Regions from separate parts of the Streptomyces sp. NPDC001604 genome, predicted to be linked through region 3. Evidence: riboswitches for the same ligand, from Rfam matches in the RefSeq annotation. Region 3 holds a riboswitch; each other region holds the start of a gene.
What was found. A riboswitch is a leader RNA that binds a small molecule or an ion and turns the genes downstream of it on or off. The one in region 3 is predicted to bind S-adenosylmethionine.
Positions count from the first base shown of each region.

Region 1: it holds a riboswitch for S-adenosylmethionine, as region 3 does, so the genes downstream of both, ACFY1E_RS00215 (aminotransferase class V-fold PLP-dependent enzyme) here and thrC (threonine synthase) in region 3, are expected to answer to the same signal.
Region 2: it holds a riboswitch for S-adenosylmethionine, as region 3 does, so the genes downstream of both, ACFY1E_RS46040 (amino acid ABC transporter permease) here and thrC (threonine synthase) in region 3, are expected to answer to the same signal.

Region 1 is NZ_JBIAUY010000001.1:40,782-47,541, reverse strand. Features, by position in the region: gene ACFY1E_RS00230 (Rieske 2Fe-2S domain-containing protein) at 1-813, shown strand, start outside; gene ACFY1E_RS00225 (cytochrome bc complex cytochrome b subunit) at 810-2,444, shown strand; gene trpD (anthranilate phosphoribosyltransferase) at 2,576-3,640, shown strand; SAM riboswitch class IV at 3,712-3,828, shown strand; gene ACFY1E_RS00215 (aminotransferase class V-fold PLP-dependent enzyme) at 3,994-5,355, shown strand; gene ACFY1E_RS00210 (Lrp/AsnC family transcriptional regulator) at 5,470-5,751, opposite strand; gene ACFY1E_RS00205 (rhomboid family intramembrane serine protease) at 5,748-6,482, opposite strand; gene ACFY1E_RS00200 (hypothetical protein) at 6,648-6,760, shown strand, end outside.
Region 2 is NZ_JBIAUY010000031.1:21,247-28,006, forward strand. Features, by position in the region: gene ACFY1E_RS46025 (oxidoreductase) at 1-969, shown strand, start outside; gene ACFY1E_RS46030 (putative leader peptide) at 1,098-1,208, shown strand; gene ACFY1E_RS46035 (glutathione S-transferase C-terminal domain-containing protein) at 1,266-2,162, shown strand; SAM riboswitch class IV at 2,229-2,338, shown strand; gene ACFY1E_RS46040 (amino acid ABC transporter permease) at 2,689-3,669, shown strand; gene ACFY1E_RS46045 (amino acid ABC transporter ATP-binding protein) at 3,666-4,463, shown strand; gene ACFY1E_RS46050 (ABC transporter substrate-binding protein) at 4,542-5,564, shown strand; gene ACFY1E_RS46055 (GNAT family N-acetyltransferase) at 5,641-6,375, shown strand; gene ACFY1E_RS46060 (putative leader peptide) at 6,435-6,545, shown strand; gene ACFY1E_RS46065 (LLM class flavin-dependent oxidoreductase) at 6,661-6,760, shown strand, end outside.
Region 3 is NZ_JBIAUY010000028.1:7,503-14,262, reverse strand. Features, by position in the region: gene ACFY1E_RS44620 (MoaD/ThiS family protein) at 40-315, opposite strand; gene thrC (threonine synthase) at 387-1,676, opposite strand; SAM riboswitch class I at 1,695-1,851, opposite strand; gene ACFY1E_RS44610 (glucosyl-3-phosphoglycerate synthase) at 2,024-2,968, shown strand; gene ACFY1E_RS44605 (trehalose-6-phosphate synthase) at 3,064-4,455, shown strand; gene otsB (trehalose-phosphatase) at 4,498-5,403, opposite strand; gene ACFY1E_RS44595 (DUF3263 domain-containing protein) at 5,462-5,722, opposite strand; gene ACFY1E_RS44590 (ABC transporter substrate-binding protein) at 5,762-6,760, opposite strand, start outside.

The DNA.
Region 1 (6,760 bases), on a different contig from region 3:
AAGTCGATCTTCGTGTTCCCGCTCGGCCACATCAACGCGCTGAACTTCGCGCTGGGCCTGACCCTGGGCCTCGCGCTGTTCTCCATCGGCGCGGGCGCGGTCCACTGGGCCCGCACCCTGATGTCCGACGTGGAGATCGCCGACGAGCGGCACCCGATCGAGGCGTCCCCCGAGGTCAAGGCCAAGGTCATGGCCGACTTCAAGCAGGGCGCCAAGGAGTCCGCGCTCGGCCGCCGCAAGCTCATCCGCAACACGATGTTCGGTGCGCTGGCCCTGTTCCCGCTCTCCGGCGTCATGCTGCTGCGCGACCTCGGACCGCTGCCGGGGACCAAGCTGCGCCACACGCTGTGGTCCAAGGGCAAGCTGCTCGTCAACATGAACACCAACGAGCCGCTGCGCGCCTCCGACGTCGCGGTCGGCTCGCTCACCTTCTGCAAGCCCGAGGGCCTGGAGGAGCACGACGAGAACTTCCAGACCGAGATCGCCAAGGCGGCCCTGATGATCGTCCGGATCCAGCCGGACAACATCAAGGACAAGCGCGAGCTCGAGTGGTCGTACGAGGGCATCGTCGCGTACTCGAAGATCTGCACCCACGTCGGTTGCCCGATCTCGCTGTACGAGCAGCAGACGCACCACGTGCTGTGCCCCTGCCACCAGTCCACCTTCGACCTGTCCGACGGTGCCCGGGTGATCTTCGGCCCCGCCGGTCACGCCCTGCCGCAGCTGCGCATCGGCGTGAACGACCAGGGCTACCTCGAGGCGCTCGGCGACTTCGAAGAGCCCGTCGGTCCTGCTTTCTGGGAGCGCGGATGAGCACCAACGAGAACACCGAGTCCCGGCGCGGCAAAGCGCCGGCCGGCGAGCGCGTCGCCGACTGGGCCGACGGCCGGCTGGGGATCTACTCCCTGGCCAAGACCAACATGCGCAAGATCTTCCCCGACCACTGGTCGTTCATGTTGGGCGAAGTGTGCATGTACAGCTTCATCATCCTCATCCTCACGGGTGTGTATCTGACGCTGTTCTTCCACCCGTCGATGAACGAGGTGGAGTACCACGGCAGCTACATCCCGCTGCAGGGCCAGATGATGTCCGAGGCGTTCAACTCGACCCTGCACATCTCCTTCGATGTGCGCGGTGGTCTGCTGATCCGGCAGATCCACCACTGGTCCGCGCTGATCTTCCTCGCGGGCATGTTCGTGCACATGATGCGTGTGTTCTTCACCGGCGCGTTCCGCAAGCCGCGTGAGGTCAACTGGATCTTCGGCTTCCTGCTGCTCGTCCTGGGCATGTTCACCGGCTTCACCGGTTACTCGCTCCCGGACGACCTGCTCTCGGGTACCGGTGTCCGCTTCATGGAGGGCGCGATCCTGTCCGTGCCGATCGTCGGCACGTACCTGTCGATGTTCCTCTTCGGCGGCGAGTTCCCGGGCGGCGACTTCGTGGCCCGGTTCTACTCGGTCCACATCCTGCTGCTGCCGGGCATCATGCTCGGCCTGATGGTGGGCCACCTGATCCTGGTCTTCTACCACAAGCACACGCAGTTCGCGGGCCCCGGAAAGACGAACAACAACGTCGTCGGCATGCCCCTGCTGCCCGTGTACATGGCGAAGGCCGGCGGCTTCTTCTTCCTGGTCTTCGGCGTCATCACGGCCATCGCGGCGATCGCCTCGATCAACCCGATCTGGGCCATGGGCCCGTACCGTCCGGACCAGGTGTCCACCGGCGCTCAGCCCGACTGGTACATGGGCTTCTCCGAGGGCCTGATCCGTACGATGCCGGGCTGGGAGATCAACCTCTGGGGCCACACGCTCGTCCTGGGCGTGTTCATCCCGCTGGTGATCTTCCCGCTGGTCCTGGTCGCGATCGCGGTCTACCCGTTCATCGAGTCCTGGGTCACCGGCGACAAGCGCGAGCACCACATCCTGGACCGTCCGCGCAACGCCCCGACGCGTACCGCGTTCGGTGCCGCGTGGGTCTCCTGGTACTTCGTGCTGATGATCGGTGGCGGCAACGACCTGTGGGCCACGCACTTCCACCTGTCGATCAACGCGATCACCTGGTTCGTGCGCGTCGGCTTCTTCGTCGTGCCGGTCCTCGTGTTCCTCGCAACCAAGCGGATCTGCCTCGGCCTCCAGCGCCGCGACAAGGACAAGGTGCTGCACGGCCGTGAGTCGGGCATCATCAAGCGCCTGCCGCACGGTGAGTTCATCGAGGTGCACGAGCCGCTCAGCCAGGACGCCCTGCACACGCTCACGGCGCACGAGCAGTACAAGCCGGCCCAGATCGGCCCGACGGTCGACGAGAACGGCGTCGAGCGCAAGGTCAAGGGCTCCGAGCGACTGCGCGCCAAGCTCAGCGAGGCGTACTACGGCGAGGAGTCCCAGATTCCGAAGCCCACCGTCGAGGAGTACAGGGAGATCACGAGCGGCCACGGCCACCACTGATCGCTGCGGCTCGCCACGCCACGGCAGGGGCCCCCGTCCGGTCTTCGGACGGGGGCCCTTTTCCATGCCCTGAGCTGGATAGGGTGGCCTCACACTCGTTTTCTTCTTCTACGACGACCAGGAGCGGCCTCATGAGCGCTGTGACCCCCGCTGGAGGCGACACCGCGGCGGGCCGTTCCTGGCCCCTGCTGCTGAACGGCCTGCTGGACGGCCACGACCTCAGCGCCGACGACACCGCTTGGGCGATGGACCTGATCATGCGCGGTGAGGCGACCGACGCCCAGATCGCCGGGTTCGCGGTGGCGCTGCGTGCCAAGGGCGAGACCGTCGAGGAGATCACCGGGCTCGTCCGGACGATGTACGAGCACGCGAACGTGATCGAGGTGCCGGGGCGGACCGTCGACATCGTCGGAACGGGCGGTGACGGCGCGAAGACGGTGAACATCTCCACCATGTCGGCGATCGTCATCGCGGGCACGGGCGCCAAGGTCGTCAAGCACGGCAACCGGGCCGCCTCCTCGGCGTCCGGCGCCTCGGACGTGCTGGAGAAGCTGGGCGTCAATCTGGAGCTGACCCCGAAGCGGGTGGCGGAGGTCGCGGAGGAAGCCGGCATCACCTTCTGCTTCGCCATCAAGTTCCACCCGGCGCTGCGTCATGTGGCCGCTGCCCGAGGCCAGTTGGGCATCCGGACGACCTTCAACGCCCTCGGTCCGCTGACCAACCCGGCGAAGGTGAGGGCACAGGCGGTCGGTGTCGCCGACCCGCGCCTGGCGCCGCTCATCGCCGGGGTCCTCGCCGAGCGCGGCAACTCCTCCCTCGTCTTCCGCGGCGACGACGGCTTCGACGAGCTGACCACGACGGCCACCTCACGTGTCTGGGTCGTCCGCGACGGCAAGGTCACCGAGGAGACCTTCGACCCCCGTGACGTCGGCATCGAGCTGGTCCCGGTGGAGGCCCTGCGCGGCGGCGACCCGTCGTACAACGCGGAGGTCGCCCGCAGGCTCCTCGACGGCGAGAAGGGGCCCGTACGGGACGCCGTCCTGCTGAACTCGGCGGCCGCCCTCGTCGCCCTCGACCCGGGTCCCGGGACGCTGGCCGAGCAGCTGCGGGCCGGCATGGACAAGGCGGCCCAGTCGATCGACTCCGGCGCGGCCAAGCGGGCGCTGGAGCGCTGGGTGGCGGCCAGCAACGCATAGCAGGGGAGCGCGGTCCCGCAATGCGGACACGAGTTGCGGGACCGCGATCACTTCACGTACGTTCCTGCCCAGGTCATGAGTGACAGTCATGAGGCCCCGGCCGACTGTCCGGCAACCCTCCGTCCGTGGCGGGGTGCCCCGGGTGAAGACCAGGCCGTAGGCAGCGAGGTCTACGGCAAGCGCGGACCCCTCGAGCAACCAGGGGTCCTGGTCGTCGAGGAGCCTTCCGTGAGCAAGCGAATGCGATAGGGCCGCAGAGCCCCGCCTCCGCATCCCCCTTTTCACCTTCACGCCCCTGCTTGAGCGCTACCGCTCGCGGGGCGAATTCCACCTGCTTACACGGGAGTTCCGCCATGTCCGTCTCCACCGCTGCCGCCGCCACCTCGGTTTGTGCCCCGCTGCCCGTTCTGGGTCGGGATGTCACCGTCCCGCTCGTCACGGGCGGCGAAGTCACCTATGCGGCGCTCGACTACGCGGCCAGCGCGCCGGCCCTCCAGCGGGTGTGGGACGACGTCGCGGCGTACGCGCCCTACTACGGCAGCGTCCACCGCGGCGCCGGCTACCTCTCGCAGCTCTCCACCGAGCTGTTCGAGAACGCCCGCAGGACGGTCGCCGAGTTCCTCGACTGCCGGCCCGACGACCAGCTGATCTTCACCCGCTCGACCACGGACTCCCTCAACCTGCTGGCGCAGGCCCTGCCGGCCGACTGCCAGGTCTTCGTCTTCGAGACCGAGCACCACGCCGCCCTGCTGCCCTGGAAGGACGCCCGGGTCACCTGCCTCAACGCCCCGCGCACCCCGCAGCAGGCCGTCGAGACGCTGGAGAAGGCCCTCGCCGACCGGGACCCCTTCGGCCCGGCCCTGGTCTGCGTCACCGGCGCCTCGAACGTCACCGGCGAGCTGTGGCCGGTGCGTGAGCTCGCGGCCGCGGCCCATGCGCACGGCGCCCGTATCGTCCTGGACGCCGCCCAGCTCGCCCCGCACCACCCGGTCTCCGTGCAGGAGCTCGACGTCGACTGGGTCGCCTTCTCCGGCCACAAGCTGTACGCGCCCTTCGGCTCCGGCGTACTGGCCGGCCGCGCCGACTGGCTGCAGGCCGCCGACCCCTATCTCGCGGGCGGCGGCGCCAGCCGCAAGGTCACCCGGCGCGAGGACGGCGGCGTGGACGTGGAGTGGCACGACAGCGCCGCCCGCCACGAGGCCGGCTCGCCGAACGTGATCGGCGCCTACTCCATCGCGTCGGCCTGCAAGGCGCTCACCGAGGCCGGCTTCGACACCCTGGTCGCCCGCGAGCAGCACCTGATCGAGAAGGTGCGGGCGGGCCTGGCGGAGGTGCCGCAGGTGAAGGTGCTGTCCCTCTTCGGTGACGACGCCCCTCGCGTCGGCGTGATCTCCTTCGTCGTCGAGGGCTGGAACAGCTCGCACTTCGCCGCCGCGCTCTCCGCCGAGTACGGCATCGGCGTCCGCGACGGCCTCTTCTGCGCCCACCCGCTGGTCCGCACCCTCCTGGGCAGCGACCCGCAGACCCAGGGCGAGTGCGGCGCCCCCGAGGCCGCCCCCGGCGAGAAGTCCCTCAACGCCATCCGCGTCAGCTTCGGCGCCGGCACCCCGGACGAGCACGTCGAGCGCTTCGTCACCGCCGTCAAGGAACTGGTGACGGACGGCGCGAAGTGGACGTACCGCACGGAGGACGGCCGCTGCGTCCCGGCGGTTTGATCTCGACCGCCGCCAGGGGCAGCGCCCCTTTTAGGGGCGCGGGGAACTGCGCGACCAGCCACACACGGCCCGCAGTCGCACACGAACCGCGCCCCGCAGACGCCTAGGCGTCGATCAAGAATCCAACCCGATGGCAAACGCAGCCTCCAGGTCATGCTGCGAGTACGTCCGAAACGCAACATGCGTATCCGTCGCCTCCACACCAGGGATCTTGCTGATGCTCCCGGGAATCACATCGGCAAGATCCTCATGCTGCTTCACCCGAACCATCGCGATCAGGTCATACGTTCCGGTCACGGAAAAGACTTCACTCACGCTCTCCAGCGAAGCGATCCGCTCCGCGATCTCTGGGATCCGGTCCACGCTGGTCTTGATGAGGACGATCGCGGTGATCACGGCTGGTTCTCTCCCTCGGGGGCCGGAGCTGGGGCGGACCTCACTCTAGTCGTACGGCCGAATCGCACCCAGGCGTAGACGAAGCCCAGGCCGAAGCCCACCAGGTGAGCCAGATAGGCCACCCCCGGTCCCGTCGCCGCGCGCCCGGCCGCCAGCCACTGCAGGGCCGCCCAGAAGGGCAGCACGACCCAGGCGGGGAAACGCATGGGCAGGAAGAAGAGGAACGGCAGGAGACTGGTCACCCGCGCCCCGGGGAACAGGTAGAGAAACGCGCCCAGGACCGCCGAGATCGCCCCGGACGCGCCCACCAGGGACTGCTGGGAGGTGGCATTGGCCGCCGCGTACCCCAGTAGGGCGAGGTAGCCGCAGCCGACGTAGAAGAGCGTGAACTGGACGCGGCCCATCCGTTCCTCGGTCATCGCCCCGAAGACGTAGAGGAAGAGCATGTTGCCGAGCAGGTGCACCCAGCTGCCGTGGACGAACAGGGCCGTGGCGGGGGTCAGGGCGGCCCTCGGGGAGCCCTGGAACAGCTCGGCCGGGACGACGCCCCAGTGGTGGAAGTAGGCGCGCTGGGCGGCGAGCAGCGCGTCGCCGGAACCGTGGACCGGATTGAGGCCGGCTGCGGGGCCGGTGACGAAGAGCAGACAGCACAGGGCGATCAGCGTGTGCGTCATGGGCGCCGAGGGGCGCCGGATCGCTCTGCCGACGGTCGTGCTCCACTTGCCGATCATGAATACAGAGCATGACGTAACGGGACGCAGTCGCACAGACCGCCTCGCCGCCGTGGACGGACGGGCGGCGAGTCCGCACCAGGCCGTAGGGTTACGAGCCACACGCCCGGGGAAGCTCGGGCGTCACTGACAATAGAAGGCCTAGAAGGAAAGAGCACAGGCACGATGACGGTTCCCCTCCCGACCGCCACGACGCGGTGGCGCTGCACCCTCTGCGGCAACCTCACGCGTTTCGACGTGACCCGCTCGTCGAAGGTGGTCGAGTACGTCCACCTCGA
Region 2 (6,760 bases), on a different contig from region 3:
GGGGGCGGCTTCGTCGCGCACGGTGAAGTGCGGCTGCTGGGCGCACAGTTGCCGGGCGGGCTGTTCATGCAGGGCGCGCAGCTGGAGCGCCCCGGTCCGCGCGGGGTGGCCCTCGCCCTGGACAACGCCGTGGCTTCGACGCTCGAGTTCTCCCGGGGCTTCACCGCGAACGGCACCGTGCGTCTGCGCGGTACCCGGGTCTCGGACAACGTGACCTTCCAGGGAGCCGTCCTGAACGGGCCTCCCGAGGGTGACGGCCCGGCCCTGCTGTGTGCGCTCATGCAGGCCGTCGACTTCGACCTCAACCTGGCCCGCCCGCCGTCCCAGGCGGTGGACCTGCGGGGCGCGCAGGTGTCGTATCTCCACGACAACGAGCACAGCTGGCCGCGGACGGTGGAGCTGGACGGCTTCGTCTACGGCTCCATCAAGGTGACCGTGGCGGGCGATCGGCGGGAGGCGGTGGGGTGGCCGGACTCCGTGGCGCACCGCCTGCGGTGGGTACGGTGCAGCCCCGGCTACAGCCCCCAGCCGTACGAGCAGTTGGCGAGCTGGTACCGCAAGGCCGGCCATGACGGCGACGCCCGCCGGGTGCTGCTGGCCAAGCAGCGGCACCGGCGGCGCACGCTGCGGCCGGCGGCCCGTGCGTGGGGCCAGTTGCTGGACGCGACCGTGGGCTACGGCTACCGGCCCTGGCTGGCGGGTGTCTGGCTGCTCGTGCTGACCCTGCTGGGGACCATGACGTTCAGAGCTCACAGCCCCACACGGGTGCAGGCGGGCGAGGGGCCACGGTTCCAGCCCCTCGTCTACACCCTCGACCTGTTGATCCCGATCGGCGGTCTGGGCCAGCGCACCACCTGGTACTGGACGAGCGGCACCCTCCAGTGGCTGGCCTATCTGCTGATCGCCTTCGGCTGGGTGCTGACGACGGCCGTCATCGCGGGCGTGACCCGCTCCCTGCAGAAGAACTAGACGGCGACGCCGTCAGGGCCAGGAGTGTGTCCACTGCGCTGTCCGCATTGCGGGACGGCCCTCTTGACGTGGCTCCGAGCGGGACCGACACTCCAGAGGAGAATCCTAGTGAATAGGTAGGGAAACGCATGGGGCGCCTTGAGCCGGTCACTGTCCGAGTGATCCGTCCGCCTCTCCTCACCTCCCGCCGTCACATCGATCTGCAGCGTGTCTGCAGTGCGATCAGCCCCCAGGGCTGAGTCCGCCCGACGTCGCATCCGCCGCGCGTACGTCCGCGCCCTCTCCCGGGGAGTTCCATGTCCATCACACCTCTGGCCGCCCACACCTCCGCCCGGCCCGCGCCCGCCTTCCGCGGCCGGATCGGCAGCGACGCCCGCAGCGGCCACTACGCCGTACCGGGCCGCTACCGCCTCCATCTGTCGACCGCGTGTCCCGACGGCCTGCGCATCGCCGTCACCCACAGCCTGCTCGGTCTGGACACCGTCTGTCCGGCGACCTTCCTGCCCGCCGTCCCCGACACCCCGGAAGGCGGCCACCGCGCCCTGCGCCCGCTGTACGAGGCGAGCGCGCACCACTACACCGGCCCGGCCGTCGCGCCCGTGCTCAGCGACGACTGGTCCGGACGGATCGTCAGCACGCACGCCCCGGACATCATGCGCGACCTCGCCCGCCGCTTCGGCAGCGATCGCCCCTCGCCCTACCCGTGCGGCGCGGAGTCGGAGATCGAGGCCGTCGAGCGGATGTGCGCGCAGGGCATCGAGGACGCCGCGCAGTGCGCCGGATCGGCCGGCGGTGAGGAGTCGGAGCGCGCGGCGGCGCTCGAGACGCTGCTCGAAACGCTCGGTGCACTGGAGCGGTGGCTGGTCGGGCGGACGTACATGATCCGCGACGAAATCACCGCCGCGGACGTCGAGTTGTGGGTCGCGCTGGTCCAACTCGACACCGTGCACCGCAATCATCTGGACGCAGGTGCCGTCCAGCGGATCGCCGCCCATCCCACCCTGTGGGCCTACGCCCGCCGGCTGGCCGCCCATCCGGCCTTCGGTGCCCATCTCGACCTGGACGGCATCGCCCGGCGCCACCACGCCCGTTGCCAGGGTCTGGAGGCCGCCGGAGCCGCTGTCCAGATCCTGGACTGGGCGGCCCATGCATCCGAAGGAAACGGGACAGACCCGCAGGTCAACAGGGATTGAGCCGTTCCACACAGTGGACCGGCGTTGACATTCCGTCGGGCAATTGTTTTAACTACCAACCAGAACGGTCATGAGTGTCAGCGACAAGCCCTGGCTGGCTGACCGGCAACCCTCGCTCCGCGGTGGGGTGCCCCAGGTGACGACCGGACCGGATGACGTTTCGGTAAGCGCGAGGCCCTCAGGGGCCGGAACAGTGACGGTGACGCCATGTACGCAGCTCCCAGGACGGCCGCACGCCGCCCTCAGGGCTGCGTACAGCCGTACGCGAACCTGCTGAACCTGTTCGCCGCCGACCGTGCCGTCGATCTGCTCCGTGTGAACAGCGCACTGTGTACCGCACCGGGCCGTGCCCGCTGTCGGGGCTGACACCTCCCCACAGCCCCCGCACTCCCTGACGAACACCGCCCGCGCGGTGTGCCGTTGTCCTCCCCGCCCCCGGTGCCCCCGTCCACCCGTGCGCTGAGCAAGTCGCTGCAGCGCACGGCTGCCGCGGCCTGTGGGGTGTCCGACTCCGCCGGAGCCCACCATGAGTGAACCCCCTGGCGCCGCCGTCGCCCTCGCCGATGCGCCGCCCGCCGACGAACCGTCAAATCCCCTCGCCGCACAGCGCGTCCTGCCGCTGCGCAGGCCGGGACGCTGGATCGCCACCGCCGTCGTCCTGGTCCTCGCGGCCCAGTTCGTGCACGGCCTGACGACCAACCCGTTCTACCAGTGGGACCGCTTCGGCTACTGGTTCCTGCGGCCGAACATCCTCGACGGCCTGGTCATCACCCTCGAAGTCGCCGCCTACAGCGCGGTGTTGGGCCTGGCCGGCGGTATCGTTCTCGCCCTGGCCCGGCTCTCGAAGAGCCCGGTGCTGCGGGCCGTCAGCTGGACCTACATCTGGGCGCTGCGCTCCATCCCGCTCATCGTGGTGCTGCTCTTCCTCTACAACTTCAGCGCCCTGTACAAGACATTGAGCGTCGGCGTCCCCTTCGGACCGGCCTTCCTCTCCTTCGACGAGTCCAAACTGGCCACCGACATGGTCGTCGCCGTCATCGGCCTCAGCCTCAACGAGGCGGCCTACGCGGCCGAGGTCGTCCGCGGCGGCATCCTCTCCGTCGACCAGGGCCAGCACGAGGCGGCGGCGGCCCTGGGCCTGCCGAAGAGCTACCAGTTCACGAAGATCGTCTTCCCGCAGGCGCTGCGCTCCATCACCCCGAACTACGTCAACCAGCTCATCGGCCTGATCAAGAGCACCTCGCTGGTCTTCTACGTCTCCCTGCTCGACCTGTTCGGCACCGCGCAGTCCATGGGCGCCACCTACCCCGGCGACATCGTGCCGCTGCTGCTGGTCGCCACCGTCTGGTACCTGATCCTGACCAGCGTCGTCTCCGTCATCCAGTTCTACGTCGAGCGGTACTACGCCCGGGGTGCCACCCGCAGCCTGCCGCCGACACCGTTGCAGAAGCTCCGCACCGGTCTCACCGACCTGCGAGCCCGTATCCGCAGGGAGGTCGCCGTATGAGCGCGAAGACCCTCGAGCCGCTGGCCGGCGTCGAGGCCGCCACCGTCGAGGTGCACGACGTGCACAAGTGGTACGGCGCCCACCGCGTCCTCAACGGCATCGACCTGACGGTGCGGCCGGGCGAGGTGACCGTGATCCTCGGCCCGTCCGGCTCCGGCAAGTCCACCCTGCTGCGGGTCATCAACCACCTGGAGAAGCCGGAGATCGGCCACGTCAGCATCAACGGCGAACTGGTCGGAGTGAAGCGGGAGGGCGAGCGGCTGAAGGAACTGAGTGAGCGGGCCATCCTCACCCAGCGCGGCCGCATCGGCTTCGTCTTCCAGAACTTCAACCTCTTCCCGCATCTGACGGTCCTGGACAACGTGGCCGCCGCCCCGGTCGCCACCGGCAGGCTCACCAAGTCCGAAGCACAGGAACTGGCCCGCGAGTTGCTCGGCCGGGTCGGTCTCGCCGACAAGACCGGCGCCTACCCGCGCCAGCTCTCCGGCGGCCAGCAGCAGCGCGTCGCCATCGCCCGCGCCCTCGCCCTGCGCCCCGGCGTCATCCTCTTCGACGAGCCCACCTCCGCCCTCGATCCCGAACTGGTCGGCGAGGTCCTCGCCGTCATCAAGGACCTGGCGACCAGCGGCACCACGCTCGTCATCGTCACCCACGAGATCGGCTTCGCCCGCGAGATCGCCGACCGGGTCGTCTTCATCGACGGCGGAAGGATCGTCGAACAGGGCCCGCCCTCCGAGGTCCTCGACAAGCCGCAGCACGAGCGCACCAGGGACTTCCTCAGCAAGGTCCTCTGACCCCTGAGGCACCTGCCGCGCCCCACGACTTCCCCCCACGCCACCACCTCCTCACCCTCTCAGCGACAAGGAACGGCCATGTCTGTCCACTTCACCCGACGCAGCCTGATACGCGGCATCACCGCGGCGACCGCGGTCGCCACCCTCGCCACCGGGCTCGCCGCCTGCGGTGGGAACAGCGACGCGGCCACCACGACCGCTGCGGCCGACGGGACCGTGACCGTCGGACAGCTCTCCAACGGCGCCGCCAAGCAGACCGGCCTCAAGGTCTCCGAGGTGAAGTCGATCAGCGCGGAGCTGCCCAAGTCCGTCAAGAGCAGCGGCAAGCTGGAGATCGGCATCGGCGCCCTGCCCGCCGGTTTCGCGCCGTTGGCCTACGTCGGCAGCGACCAGAAGACCCTCACCGGCGCCGAGCCCGACTTCGGCCGCCTGGTCGCCGCGGTCCTCGGCCTGAAGCCCGAGCTGAAGAACTTCACCTGGGAGAACCTCTTCGTCGGCATCGACAGCGGCAAGGTGAACGTGGCCTTCTCGAACGTCACCGACACCGAGGAGCGCAAGAAGAAGTACGAGTTCGCCTCCTACCGCAAGGACAACCTCGGCTTCGAGGTGCTCAAGGCCGGCAAGTGGAACTTCGACGGCAACTACGAGAACCTCGCCGGAAAGACCGTCTCCGTCGGCGCCGGCACCAACCAGGAGAAGATCCTCCTGGAGTGGAAGAAGAAGCTGGAGAGCGAGGGCAAGAAGCTCACCGTCAAGTACTACCCGGACCGCAACGGCACCTACCTGGCCCTCAACAGCGGCAAGATCGACTCCTTCTTCGGGCCCAACCCCGGCATCGCCTACCACATCACCCAGTCCGCGGGCACGCCCAATCCGACGCGCAACGCGGGCACCTACTCCGGCGCCGGCGCCTCGTTGCAGGGCCTGATCGCCGCCACCGCCAAGAAGGACAGCGGCCTCGCCAAGCCGCTCGCCGACGCCATCAACTACCTGATCAAGAACGGCCAGTACGCCAAGTGGCTGGCCGCCTGGAACCTATCCAACGAGGCCGTCGCCAAGTCCGAGGTCAACCCGCCCGGCCTGCCGCTCGACAACTCCTGACCCGCCACCGACAGGGGATCCCGTCGCCGCCCAGCGGCGGGGTCCCCGCTCCCAGGCCCTCGGAGACCACCCCACGATGTCCGCCACCAGCATCGAAAGCATCGAAGCCCCCTCCTCGCACCTCCTGGACAACCCCGCCTGGGCGGCCCTGACCGGCCCGCACGCCCACTTCGCCGAACGCGTCGGCCGCGCCGCCCGCTACCGGCAGGACGTGGCCCCCTTCCATGCCCTCGCCGACACCGACGACCCACAGGCCTGGGCCGACCTGGCCACCCTCGTCGGCCCCGACGGCACCGCCTCGGTGCGCGGAGTGACCGAGGCGCCGCCCGGATGGGAGATCCTGCGCACCGGACAGGGTGTCCAGCTCGTGGACACCGGTCTGCGCGCCGAGCCCGACCCCGAAGCCGAACGGCTCGGCGCCGACGACGTGCCCGAGATCCTCGACCTGGTCGCCCGCACCCAACCGGGGCCCTATCTGCCCCGCACCGTCGAGATGGGCACCTACCTCGGCATCCGCCACCGCGGCCGGTTGATCGCCCTGGCCGGCGAGCGCCTCCACCCGCCCGGCTGGACCGAGATCAGCGCCGTGTGCACCGACCCCGCCCACCGCGGCCGGGGCCTGGCCACCCGCCTGGTCCGCGCGGTCGCAGCCGGCATCAAGGAGCGCGGCGAACGCCCCTTCCTGCACGCCCGAGCCGGCAACGCCGACGCCGTCCGGCTCTACGAGTCGATCGGCTTCACCCTGCGCCGTCGCACGGTCTTCTCGCTGGTACGGCCGACCGGAGCCGCCGTTCTGGAAGAAACGGCATAGCCGTGGCGTTGTCCTTGTCGGAGGCTGACTGTTCGCGTGTTCGGGCGGAGGTGTGGGACGTGACACGTGTACTCCGCGCCCGTGCCGACAACCCGCGCCACCGCGTCCGCCTGCACTCCCGGCCCCATATCGACCTCCAGCGCGTGGCCAGCGCCCTCTGTTGCTCCTGACCGTCCCCCAGCCGTCGGCTCGGGGGGACTCCCATCTCCCCTCGGTCGCCCTGCCGCCGTGTGCCCCGATCCCGCGGGGCCGGCGATCTCGTACGGACCTCCAGGAAGGCACCTCGTGTCCCCAACTCCCGCTTCCCGTCTGCACCTTGCCGTGGCCCTCGAGGGCACCGGCTGGCACCCGGCCTCCTGGCGCGAGCAAGTGGCTCGCCCCCGGG
Region 3 (6,760 bases):
TTACCTACGGTAATAATCGGTCGTTCGACCTGTTTCCGGTCAGCCTCCGGCGACGGCCGGAATGATCGAGACGCCCGCCCCGTCCGGAGTCGCCGTCTCCAGCCCCTGCTCGAACCGCACGTCGTCGTCGTTCACGTAGACGTTGACGAAGCGGCGCAGCTTGCCCTGGTCGTCGAGAACGCGAGCGGCGATCCCGGTGTGGTTCTTCTCGAGATCGGCGATGACCTCGCCGAGGGTGCCGCCTTCGGCGGTGACCTCGGCCTGCCCGCCGGTGTAGGTACGCAGGATGGTGGGGATACGAACGTTGACGCTCACGATGAACCTCCGGTCAGGGATTTAGGGGCGCGCGGGGCTGTGTCCGATTGCGGCTCCGCCGCGGGGCGCGACTACGCGAGTCCAGCCTCGCGGAACGACTCGAGGCTCGGCCGAATCGTCGCGGTGAGCCCGGTGTCGGCCACCGCATCCAGCGTCTTCAGACCATCACCGGTGTTGAGGACGACCGTCGTCAGGGTCGGGTCGAGCACGCCGTTCTCGATGAGCTTGCGCGTCACGCCCACGGTCACCCCACCGGCGGTCTCCGCGAAGATCCCCTCGGTCCGGGCGAGCAGCCGAATCGCGTCCACGATCTGCTCGTCGTTCACGTCCTCCACCGCCCCACCGGTACGGCGGGCGATGTCCAGCACATAGGGACCGTCCGCCGGGTTGCCGATGGCCAGCGACTTGGCGATCGTGTTCGGCTTCTGCGGCCTCACGACGTCGTGCCCCGCCTTGTACGCGACGGAGACAGGGCTGCACCCCTCGGCCTGCGCCCCGAAGATCTTGTACGGCCTGTCCTCGACGAGCCCGAGCTTGATCAGCTCCTGCAGCCCCTTGTCGATCTTCGTGAGCTGCGAGCCGGAGGCGATCGGCACGACCAGCTGGTCCGGCAGCCGCCAGCCGAGCTGCTCGCAGATCTCGTACGCCAGGGTCTTGGAGCCCTCGGCGTAGTACGGCCGCAGGTTGACGTTGACGAAGCCCCAGCCCTCGCCGGCCGGGTCGCCGATCAGCTCGGAGCAGAAGCGGTTCACGTCGTCGTAGTTGCCCTCGATGCCGACGAGCTCGCCGCCGTAGACCGCGGCCATGACGACCTTGCCCTGCTCCAGGTCGTGCGGGATGAACACGCAGGAACGGAAGCCGGCGCGGGCGGCCGCGGCACCCACCGCACCGGCCAGGTTGCCGGTGGACGAGCAGGACAGGGTGGTGAAGTCGAAGGCGCGCGCGGCCTCGATGGCCTGGGCGACGACCCGGTCCTTGAAGGAGTGCGTCGGGTTGCCGGAATCGTCCTTCACGAACAGCTTGCCGGCGTCGACGCCCAGTTCGCGGGCGAGGTTGTCGGCCTGGACGAGCTTGGTCCAACCGGGGTTGATGTTGGGCTTGTCCGCCACGTCCGCCGGGACGGGCAGCAGGGGCGCATAACGCCAGATGTTCGCGGGACCCGCCTCGATCTGCTTGCGGAGTTCCTCGGCGTCGTAGGCCGAGAAGTCGTACGCGATCTCGAGCGGGCCGAAACACTCCTCGCAGGCGAAGACCGGGCCGAGAGGCACCTGGTGACCGCACTCGCGGCAGGAAAGCGCCGCGGCGGGACCGAGGTCGACGGTCGTGGAGTCGGTGGTGCTTGCAACAGTCTGCGCAGCCATGTGAGGCGAGGCCCTTTCTCCTCATCTTCCTCACGACGCATCTCGCCGTGAGACGGATTTGGCACCTTCCCTAGCCGGGAGCCTCGCGGAACGATCGGCATCGATCGGTACGAGACCGGCTGGAGGGTTGCCGGGGCTTCATCGGGCCGTATCCCTCTGCCCCTCTGGATGAGCGGTATTCGGTTGTTCAACTCGTTCAACGCTGGACGACCCCCGACATGCGATGGTCACCAGCGTTGTTCAAGACTGTAACCGAAGGCCAGGACAGTTGAGATAGTCGTCCGAACCGCGAGATGGATCACATGATGATCCGGCTTTCGCCGAGAGAACGCAGAGGAGCCGCCTACGTGCTGGAAGAAGTCGAGCGCTGGCTGAGCACCCGCTCCTGGTCCCTGACCGATCGCCCTCTCCACCAGATCCTGGCCGCCAAGCAGCGCACCGGGCAGTCGGTCAGCGTCGTGCTGCCCGCGCTCAACGAGGAGGAGACGGTTGGCGACATCGTCGCGATCATCCGTCACGACCTGATGCAGCAGGTCCCGCTCGTCGACGAGATCGTCGTCGTCGACTCCGGGTCCACCGACCGCACGTCCGAGGTCGCCGCGGCGGCCGGGGCCAGGGTCGTCCACCGTGACGACATCCTGCCCAGCATCCCGACCGTCCCCGGCAAGGGCGAGGTGCTGTGGCGCTCGCTCCTGGTCACGAGCGGGGACATCGTCTGCTTCATCGACGCCGACCTGAAGGAGTTCTCCTCCGACTTCGTCTCCGGGATCGTCGGCCCGCTGCTCACCGAGCCGGGGGTCGACCTGGTCAAGGGCATGTACGACCGTCCGCTGGCCGGCGCCCAGGGCCAGGGCGGCCGGGTCACCGAGCTGATGGCGCGTCCGCTGCTGAACATGCACTGGCCGCAGCTGGCGGGCTTCGTGCAGCCGCTCGGCGGCGAGTACGCGGCCCGCCGCAGCCTGCTGGAACAGCTGCCGTTCCCCGTCGGGTACGGCGTCGAGCTGGGCATGCTGGTGGACGCCCTGCACCTGGTGGGCCTCGACGCGCTCGCCCAGGTGGACGTCGGGGTGCGCAAGCACCGTCACCAGGACGGGCAGGCGCTGGGCCGGATGTCCGCCGCGATCTACCGCACGGCACAGCTGAGGCTGGCCCGCGGCCACCTCATCCGTCCCTCCCTCACCCAGTTCGAACGGGGCGAGGACGGCTTCGAGCCGCGCACCTACTCCGTGGACACGGAGGAGCGGCCGCCGATGGTGGAGATCGCGGAGTACGCGTCGCGCAAGGTCGCCTGAGGCGGCGCGTTACGCGGCCTGGGCGGTGTATACGGTCCACCCGCAGAGCCCAGACATACGTTTGAGCGTTTACGGGCCGGGCTAGGTTGAGGCGTATGGCTTCCACGAACGGCGCTGGTCATCAGGTGCTGGTCGCGTCCAACCGCGGCCCGGTCTCGTACGAAGTACAGGAGGACGGCTCGCTGGCCGCCAGGCGCGGCGGCGGCGGGCTGGTCTCCGGCCTCTCCGCGATCGGGCCCGACGCGGACGCCCTGTGGGTGTGCTCGGCACTGTCCGACGGCGACCGCGAGGCGGTACGGCGCGGGGTCGGCGAGGACGGGGTGAGGATGCTGGCCATCCCGGCCGACGTGCACGCCGACGCGTACAACGGCATCGCGAACTCGGTGCTGTGGTTCGTGCACCACATGCTGTACCAGACGCCCCTGGAGCCGGACTTCGACGCGGAGTTCCGGCGGCAGTGGGCGTCCTACGAGACCTACAACCGGGCCTTCGCCGAGGCGCTGGCCCAGGAGGCGGCCGAGGGCGCGGCGGTGCTGGTGCAGGACTACCACCTGTGCCTGGTGCCGGGGATGCTGCGGGAGCTGCGGCCGGACCTCAGGATCGGGCACTTCTCGCACACGCCGTGGGCGCCGGTGGACTACTTCCGGATGCTGCCGGACGACATCGCCGAGCAGCTTCTGCACGGCATGCTGGGCGCCGACCGGCTGGGCTTTCTGACCCGGCGCTGGGCGGACGCGTTCACGGCGTGCGCCACGGCGGTGGTGGGCGGCCTCGGGGGCACGGAGATCGGCGTGCACGGCCTGGGCGCCGACGCGGACTTCCTGCGCAAGCGCTCGCACGAGGCCGATGTGGCCGAGCGGATGGCCGCGCTGAAGGAGGAGATCGGCGCCGGGCGCAGGACCGTCGTGCGGGTCGACCGCACCGAGCTGTCGAAGAACATCGTGCGCGGGCTGCTGGCGTACCGGCAGCTGCTGGAGGACCACCCCGAGTGGCGTGAGCGGGTCGTGCACGTGGCGTTCGCCTATCCCTCCCGGCAGGACCTCGCCGTGTACCGCGACTACACGGCCGAGGTGCAGCGGGTGGCTCAGGAGATCAACTCCCACTTCGGGACGCCCGGTTGGACGCCGGTCGTGCTGCACGTCAAGGACGACTTCGCGCGTTCGCTGGCCGCCTACCGGCTGGCCGACGTGGCCCTCGTCAACCCGATCCGGGACGGCATGAACCTGGTCGCGAAGGAGGTGCCGGTCGTCTCCGACGAGGGCTGCGCGCTGGTGCTGTCGCGCGAGGCGGGCGCGCACGCCGAGCTGGGCGAGGACGCGATCACGGTGAACCCGTACGACGTGATCGGGACGGCGCAGGCGCTGCACGCCGCGTTGTGCCTGTCGGCGGCTGAGCGGGCGGAGCGCAGCAAGCGGCTCGCCGCAGCAGCCACGGCGTTGCCGCCGGCGCAGTGGTTTCTTGAGCAGCTGGAGGCTTTGCGGGGGTGAGGTCTGGGGGCTGCCGCCCCCAGACCCCCGCCTTCTCGGCCCTTAAGGGGCCTTGTCCTCAGACGCCGGACGGGCTGAAAGGCCGAGCTGCGCCGCCAGGGCTCGCAGCAGGCGTACGACGCCCTCTGGGCCGTCCACCACCAGGTCCGCGCGCTCGCGCAGTTCCGTCACCTCGTCGCTGCCGCTGCAGACGAGGAGGCCGGGGGTGCCGTCGGAGCGGAGTTTCTCGACGGCGGCGAAGGCGGGGAGGTCGCCGAGGTCGTCGCCTGCGTAGAGGACCGCCGAGGCGTCGATCTCGCGGACGTACTCCAGGAGGGCCACTCCCTTGTCCACGCCCGGCGGGCGCAGTTCGAGGACCAGGCGGCCGGGTTCGACGATCAGGCCGTGGCGGGTGGCGAGGTCGGTGAGGGGGGCGCGCAGGGCCTCGAAGGCGGCCTGGGGGTCCGAGGCGCGGCGGGTGTGGACCGCTACGGCGCGGCCCTTCTCCTCGATCCAGGTGCCCTGCCAGGCGCCGATGCGGTCGAGGAAGCCGGGGAGTTCGGCGCGGACCGCGGCGACGCCGGGGTGGGGGGCGGGTGCGCTGACGTTGCCGCTGACCGCGTCCCAGCGTTCGGCGCCGTAGTGGCCGAGGACGACCAGGTGCTCCAGGCCGGGGACGCCCCCGAAGCCGCCGTTCCGCACGGCGACGCCGGCCGGGCGGCCGGTGACCACCGCGACGGAGGCGATCCGCGGGGCGAGGGCGGCCAGCGCGGGCAGCGCCTCCGGGTGGGCGCGGGCCTGCTCGGGGTCCGCGACGATCGGGGCGAGGGTGCCGTCGAAGTCCAGGCCGACCACCGCTTTCGCGGGGTTCGCGAGGATCGCGGCGAGCCCGTCCCGGCCCGCCTGTGTGGCGGGCGTCGGCAGGGGGTCCATGGAGTGCGTCGAGTCCGTGTCCGTATGGGTGCCCATACGGTGACCATAACCGCGCAGGGCAGGGCGCACCCATGGCTCAGGGGAGCGCCGGCCGTCAGCGCTCCGCTCGGCGGGTCTCGCGCACCCTGCGCAACCTGTTCACCGTCACCGGGTCGTGGGCGAGGGCCCGCTCGTCGTCCAGCAGGGCGTTGAGCAGCTGGTAGTAGCGGACGGGGGCCAGGCCCAGCTCCTCGCGTATGGCGCGCTCCTTGGCGCCGGGGCCCGGAAAGCCCCGGCGTTCGAGCGCGAGGACGGCCTGCTCGCGCTCGCCCAGAGGCTCACGCGGCTCGCGGCCTGCCGACTGCTCCTGGTCCATGTCCTGAACCGTAACCCCCGCCGCTGACAGCGCCCGCGCCTAGTGCGCGTTCTCCGCCATGGACGCCGTCGACTCCAGCTGCGCGAGGGTGGCCGCCGGGTTGCCGCCGGGGGCCACCGCGTTGCCTATGTGCTTCTTGACGGCCACGGCGACCGAGGCCCAGGAGGTCTTGTCGACCGGGTAGAGCTCGGACAGCGGCAGCTGCTTGAGGAACGGCGCCAGGGCGGCGTCCTGCCTGCCCGTGCTCATCACGTCGGAGGCGGAGGTGGTGACCGGCAGCAGGTCGTACTCGCGGGAGAAGGCGAGCACGTTCTTCTCGCTGTAGACGAAGTCGAGGAACTTGCCGACCTGCTCGGCGTGGCCGTTCTTCTTGAAGGCCATCATCCAGTCGGCGACACCCATGGCGTTCTTGCTCGCGCCGTCCTTGCCGGGCATCGGCACCATGCCGAACTTCACGCCCTTCTGCGCGGCGATCTTCATCAGCGAGGGGTGCCCGTTGAGCATGCCGACCTCGCCCTTGGCGAAGGCGGCGAAGGCGGTGGCGCGGTTGAGGCTGCCGGGCGGGACGGGACCGGTCAGGCCCTTGTCGACCAGGTCGTCCTTGAGCCAGTTGAAGGTGTCGATGTTCTGCGCGGAGTCGATGCCGTAGGTGCCGACGGTGTCGGTGTAACCGCCGCCGCCGCTCAGCAGCCACTGCATCGTCTCGGCCTGCGCCTCCTCCGGGCCGAGCGGCAGGGCGTAGGGGTATTTCACCCCGCGCGCCTTGAGCACCTTGGCGTCGGCGGCGAGCTCGTTCCAGGTCTTCGGCGGGGTGAGCCCGGCGTTCTTGAAGAGGGTCTTGTTGTAGAAGAGCAGCCGCGTGGAGGCCGCGAACGGCAGCCCGTACTGCACGCCCTTCACCTGTCCGGCGGTGGCCAGCTGGGAGGCGAAGTCGGCCTGGGTGCTGATGGAGAGCATGTCGTCGGCCGAGTAGAGCAGGCCCTTGTCGGCGTAGTCGGCGTACGCGCCTATCTGCGCCATGTCGGGCGCCTCGCCCGC